One region of the Paenibacillus durus genome, then DNA from elsewhere that is predicted to be linked to it. Evidence: predicted binding sites of a transcription regulator. Region 1 holds the regulator's gene; the other holds the start of a gene.

Region 1 (3,419 bases):
GCACGGCGTTCTCTCCTTTGGCCGGCTTGCCGTCAACAGTAAAACGCACCCACACCATCATATCGGAGCCGGTCTTGCTTTTGCCAGTAATCACCCAATAAATAGAGTTCTCATCCCATACCGATTTCTCCGCTTTATCAATCTCGGTTAGGCCCGCCCCGCTAATTGCCGCAGCTTCGGCTGCGCTGCGCTCGCTCCATTGATCCTTCAGCACGTAGGCAAAAAATTGATATAATCCGAACAGAAGGAGCAGGGCCAGAAACACCCCGTAGTAGATCCATTTTCTCCTTTTTCTCAACGTGCAGCTCTCCTTCTTAGGAAGAAACATTACCGCCGTCCCAAAATGACGAGGCTCTTGTTTCCTTTGTTCCAGTAGTCGTACAGGCTGTCAGCGAAAGCTCCTTAAATTTACCGATTCAGCAGTCCCTCGAATGCTTCCTGCGCCTTGCGCCGGATTGCCTCTTCGTCCAAGGTCAGGCATTCCCCGTGCTTAATGATCTGCTTGCCGTCGACCCATACATGCTCTACGTCCTTGGCGCTCGCCGAGTATACGGTATGGGATATCAGATCCGTATGCGGAAGCAGATGTGGCTGGTCAATATCAATGGCGATGAAATCAGCTTTCATTCCCGGCGCGAGCCTTCCCACTTGATTAAGGAATAAAGACTTTGCGCCATACTCCGTAGCTATACGCAGGGCCTCGCCTGCCGGAACCGCCGTCGGATCGCCGGACACTCCTTTATGAATCAGCGCGGCTAGACGCATCTCCTCGAACATGTCCAGGTTGTTGTTGCTTGCCGCGCCATCCGTTCCGAGCGATACCGTAACACCGGCCTTCAGCAGCTCGGGAACGCGCGCCACGCCGCTTGCCAGCTTCAGATTGCTGCCCGGATTATGCGAGACGCCAACTTGATTGCGGGCAAGAATTTCGATTTCCTCATCGTTCAGATGGACAGCGTGCGCCACTAGCGACGGCCGGGTGAACATCCCGAGCTTCTCCAGATGGGCAACGGGCCGAAGGCCGTAATCCGCTTCATTTTGCTCCACTTCCCGCCGCGTTTCGGACATATGCGTATGAATAGGCAGGTCGAGGTCATGCGCCGCCTGGACAAATTTCTCGATATAATCCGGAGGACAAGTATACGGCGAATGGGGTGATATCATAGCGGTGATCCGTCCATCCGCCGCGTTATGCCATTTTTTTGCAAAAGCAACCGCTTCCGCAAGCTTCTGATTCTGCACCTCTGCCGGGCACAGCCCGATTACACCACGCATCAGGACGGCGCGTATTCCAGATGCTTCCGCCACCTCAGCCACCCGGTCCATATGATCATACATATCAAGAAACGTCGTTGTCCCGCCCTTGAGCATTTCCAGCACCGAGAGTGCGGTTCCCCAGTAGACGTCGTCTCCGGTGAATTTCCCTTCCATTGGCCACATTTTTTCCTGAAGCCATACCTGAAGGGCAAGATCGTCTCCATAACCGCGCAGCAGCGACATCGCCGCATGCCCATGCGTATTGACAAGCCCCGGAAGGAACAGCAGGCGGTTGCCTTCAAAGACAGGTACGTCTTCTTCAAGAACGGGCGCTTCTTCCCCTATGTACGTAATCAAATCGTTATCAATTACCATATATCCTTCAAAAACAGGCTTATCCGCGCCAGGCACGGCAAATTTGCCGTTTCGGATCATCCATTTAGTACCCATGCTCTTCTTCGTCCTTTCCTTCATGCAGATAGTAAGCCAGACTTTGCAGGTCGGTCGTAAAATCCGCCGCATGCACACGAATCTCAGGCGGCGTCTTCAGGATTACCGGAGCGAAATTCAGGATCGCTTCAATGCCGGCTCCGATAAGAATATCCGCTACTTTTTGCGCCTCCTGCTCGGGCACGGTAATAATGCCTATGCGAATGCCCTGCTCGCGTACGGTACTTGCAAGTTCATCCATAGGCTGAACGGTCAAAGTATTGATCTTGGTCCCGATCTTCGGCGGGTAGGAATCAAAGACGGCCGTAATTTTCATTGTATCTTTCAGATAAATATTGTAATTGGACAGCGCCTGACCCAGATTCCCCGCTCCTACCAGAACAACATTAATCTGTTGGTCGAGCTTCAGGATGTGGCGGATTTTTTCGATCAGGTAGGGTACGTCATAACCAATGCCCTTCCTGCCGAAGTCGCCAAAATAGGCCAAATCCTTGCGGATTTGCGCAGGATTTAAATCCAGTCGTTGTCCGAGTTCTTGAGAAGAAACAGTGGCGATTTCGCGATTTTGCAGGTCGTTCAAAAAACGCAGATATACTGGCAATCTGCGGACGACGGCCTCAGATATTTTGTCCGATTTCATGAGTTCTCCTCCTAAATTTTAAATAGGACCCTCCCAAACCCTCCCTAAAAGGGAGGGCCCCAAGGGCTACCGCCCTCTGGACACCCGCTCACGGCAAATTGGCGCCCGGCAAAAGTTGGGCGGGACCTTGAATCAGGCGGATGAAGGATCGCTTTTCGTCCCTGACGGGACACGCTTGACAATTGGCGGAATCTACATACAGTATGACCCATGTAAAGATTAAGATCGGCAGATCGGCCTATGTTGTACAATGGCCAATCGAAGTGCTGAAAAGCAAAAGACTGGATTGGCCTATGTTATACAATGGCCGATCGAAGTGCTGAAAAGCAAAAGACTGGATTGGCCTATGTTATACAATGGCCAATCGAGTATTTTTATTAGGATGCGCCGTCTTGCTGTAGCCATTCGGCGATGCGGGGGACCATTTGTTCCGTCGACATATGCTCCATTTTAGGTCCTGGCAGCGAGTACAGGAAATACTTACCGTAATAAGATTCGATTACTCTGGTATCATAAACAATAACAATGCCGCGATCCTGCGCGGTCCGTACAAGGCGGCCGAAGCCCTGCTTAAAACGGATTACGGCTTGAGGCACGGACAGCTTCATGAACGGATTCTTCTTCTGCGCCTGCAATAGCTCGGCCTTCGCCTCTGCGAGCGGATGGTTAGGCGGCTGAAAAGGCAGTCTGACGATTGCCAGACAGGTTAGCGCGTCACCAGGGATATCGACGCCTTCCCAGAAGCTGCTCGTTCCAAGCAGGACGGAAGCTGAATTCTCCTGGAACCGGCGGAGCAGCTTGCTTCGGCTTCCTCCTTCAACGCCTTGCCCGAGTACAGTGATATCTTCGGACGCAAGCGCCTCCTTGAGAGGCTCGTATACCTGCCGAAGCATCTTATATGACGTGAACAGCACAAGCATCCGCCCGCGCGTGGTCACTGCGGCTTCAGCCAGGGAATGAACGAGCATATCGACAAATCGGGCGTCGCCGACGGTTCCCTTCACGCTTGGGAAATCCCGCGGAATGACCAGCAGCGCCTGATCCCGGTACTTAAAGGGTGAAGGAAGCTGTA
Region 2 (3,419 bases), 2.7 Mb from region 1:
GTCGCGCGCGCCGATTTGCAGCGGCACGACGACGTTCATAAGACCGATAATAAAGGGCATGGCCATGAACAGAATCATAATCAGACCGTGGGTCGTAAAGACCTCATTGTAATGCTGCGCGTCAAGAAATTTCATGTCCGGCGCGGCGGTCTGCAGACGCATCATCAATGCGTCGATGCCTCCGCGGAACAGCATAAGCAGGGCGGCCAGGATGTACATGACGCCGATCCGCTTGTGATCCACGGTGGTCAGCCATTCCCGCCACAGCCATCCCCATTTTCTAAACACGGTTAAACCCACGACAATCCCGATCGATGCCAGGGCAATGCTGATCATCGCCCCGTAGATCAGGGGTTCGCCGTGAACCTTGAATTTTTCCAAATCAAAATTCATTGGGAGGACTCCTTTCAGGTTGTTCAAGTAAGTCTGGAATTAGTTGCTCTGGTGCGAATGTTCATTATTGTCCATTTCCATATTGCTATGGTCCATATTGCTATGATCCATATCCATATGCTCGCTGTGTTCTCCCGGCGGAGGACTGAAGGTCAGATGTGTGGACGAGAACGTCTCGCGTCCTACATGGGCCGTAGCCAGCAGCGATTTGAACTTGTCTTCCGTAAGCTGAGAAGCGGTACTCTTGACGTCATTTACCCATTTGTCATAGTCGTCGCTGCTCATCGAGGTTGCCGTGAACTCCATTTGAGCATAGCCCTTGCCGCTGAAGTTCGTATTTCTTCCGAGAAAATCGCCCTGAGTCTCCGCAACGAGATTCAGATAAGTGGTCATATCGCTCATCGCATACTTTTGTCCGGCGAGTTGCGGAATCCAGAAGCTGGCAATCGGTCCGAAAGAGTACAATCTGAACTCAACCGGACGATTCACGGGGAAGTTCACGTAGTTAACCGTTTCAATGCCTTCCTCCGGATAGCTGAAATGCCATTTCCAGTTGGAGGATGATGCGTAAATGACCAGCGGCTTCTGATCCTTGTAGTCTGCCGGAACATTCTCCACCGCGTTCGTCGTCCTTACGGTTACTACCGACAGGAAGGCGACGATGATGATCGGAATAGCGATCCAGGTTGCTTCCAGCCATTTATTTCCTTCCTCATGCGGAGGAATATACCCTTCGTTGCTTTTTTTTGCGCGGTACTTCACCAACATGATAATGTAGAGAATGTAGACCACGGCCAGGACGCCGAGCATCACCAGAATGGACAGGATGATCGTGTCGGACAGCGTTTTTGCCGCCGGACCTTGCGGATTCAGAACGGTAAGCGAACCGCATCCGGGCAGCAGCAGGAAAAGGCTGAAAAACATTGCGTATAACGGCCCTTTTTTGTTCATGATGAACTCCTTTCCTTTAATACTAGTTTCATTAACCGGATAACATTAACCTCTATCTATATTAAAAATTCCTTAAAGGGAATGCAAAATACACAATATAGCTTTATATCCATATAAATCCTATATAATGGCGATTTATTTAATTTTGTGTGTAGAAACTGTTACAAAAAGACGAAAGATGTGATATAAATCACTGTCATTACGCGGTTTTCGGGATATTCTATAATGTTCAAACTTTGTTCATAATTTCACTATTGTTGCTAAGTTTGTCACAAATATAATCGCCTGCTGAACAGCTTTTTCCCCGCAAGTAACAACTTTTTTGCCTGCTGGTTACAATCTCTCCAATTCACCTCCTTCTATTTATGCTATCTTTACAGTAAGAAAAAGAGATTGAAGATATATAGAATAGGAGACTTGGGGCCTTGTCGATCAGAAAAACCATGCTATGCGTTATTGTATTCATCCTTGCTTTGGGCTTAGTACCGGGTGTGCTTGCCGCGGAGAGCGGCGAAATGAAGTTGGGGATTAATGACAGCGTTACGGATATCCGCGCTGTGTCCGTGGGGTATACCTTTTATGTGCCGGTGCGTGCGCTTGCGGACAAATTGAAGCTCAGCCTTGGGGGAACGCCGGAGGATTTGATGCTGTCGGGTGACAGAGGAAGGATTAGAATTTTGAAGGAAGGAAAAGGAATCGCGGGAGACGGGACGGAAATAAGCTTGACCGTCTTTAAGCGCGGCGGCAAGCTGATGATTCCTCTGAAAATCGTCACGCTGCTGGGCTATTCCGTGTCCTATAAGCCGGTACAGTATTTGCTGCGGATTACGGATGGCTCTCAGGTGCTGGATGACGAAGCGTTTGCCGAGAAGTTCAAGGAGATGCTGAAACCGGAGGAGCCGCCTCAGCCCGCACCAAGCCCCTCTCCGGCTCCGAATCCGCCCAAACCGGTAGCATCCGGGAAAATCGTCTATTTGACCTTCGACGACGGACCGTCGGCGACGACCGGACATCTGCTGGATATCCTGGACAAGCACGGCGCGAAGGCGACTTTTTTCATGCTGGGACCGAACATCGAGCGTTACCCTAGCCAGGTGAAGCGGATGGTCAAATCGGAGCATGGCCTTGGCCTGCATGGCATAACCCATGTGAAGAATAAATTTTATGCATCTCCGGCTGCGGCGCTGAAGGAAATGAACCAGGGCAACGCCGATCTTAAAGCGGTCTCCGGACGCACCACTAAGCTGATCCGCCCGCCGTACGGCAGCAAGCCGTATTTTACGAAGGCTTTTAGAGATAAAGTACTTGGCAGCGGTTATCATCTTTGGGATTGGAACGTCGATTCCTTAGACTGGAAATATAAGAGCGCCGGCGATTTGATCTATACCAATGTAGTCAGCCAGGTGAACAAACTGGACAAGTACGGCGTTAATCCCGTCATACTGATGCATGACCAGAAAGCGACGCTTCAGGTGCTGCCCCGTATTTTGGATTATCTCCACAAGAAAGGCTATCGATACGAAATCATAACATCCGATCTTAAGCCGCTGAACTTCTGGCATGATACGCGGTGATTCGTATGCTGCTCTCCAGATGGCAACGGGTATCCGCTGCCGCTAAATCAGAGTACACCGTTAAAAAAAGCGTCCCGAAGAACCGTTTGCGGTTCCGAAGGACGCTTTTTTGAAAATTAGGAATTATAAGCTGCTCTTATTCACCGAATAGATAGTGGACCAGCATGTCAACCAGCTCCGCCTTGAGGCGGCCGGCCGAAACGCCTTCGCCGGAGAACACGATGCGGTCCACAACGCTGCTGACCGACTCGAAGACAACAACGGAGGCGGCTTCCAGGTCAGAGGTGCGCAGCTCATGCTCGCTCAGCTTCATGAACTCCAGCGTTTTGCGACGGCTTATGTTGTATTGGCTTTCCATGACCTCTTTGATCACCTCATCAGAAAGCTGCAAGAGGGAGAGCTCCCGATGAAAGCTGATGTATGGTGTATGGGATTGGATAAGGCTCTCGATCATATGCGAGATGACCACGCGTTTGTCCGACTGCTTGGCGCTCAGCTGCG

The links. Region 1 encodes Rex, which represses fermentation and respiration genes when NADH is low (regulators of the CRP and FNR family bind a similar motif). Its sites were predicted from a motif close to TTGTGAAATATTTCACAA; they were not measured.
Region 2: the regulator Rex is predicted to act here: its motif matches at 1,602-1,619, upstream of qoxA (cytochrome aa3 quinol oxidase subunit II).

The regions. Positions count from the first base shown of each region.
Region 1 covers NZ_CP009288.1:3,896,470-3,899,888, forward strand. The annotation lists gene PDUR_RS16615 (cell wall elongation regulator TseB-like domain-containing protein) at 1-298, opposite strand, end outside; gene PDUR_RS16620 (amidohydrolase) at 409-1,707, opposite strand; gene PDUR_RS16625 (redox-sensing transcriptional repressor Rex) at 1,697-2,347, opposite strand; gene dinG (ATP-dependent DNA helicase DinG) at 2,725-3,419, opposite strand, start outside.
Region 2 covers NZ_CP009288.1:1,241,186-1,244,604, forward strand. The annotation lists gene qoxB (cytochrome aa3 quinol oxidase subunit I) at 1-393, opposite strand, end outside; gene qoxA (cytochrome aa3 quinol oxidase subunit II) at 433-1,344, opposite strand; gene PDUR_RS05635 (polysaccharide deacetylase family protein) at 1,770-2,918, shown strand; gene PDUR_RS05640 (TetR/AcrR family transcriptional regulator) at 3,055-3,419, opposite strand, start outside.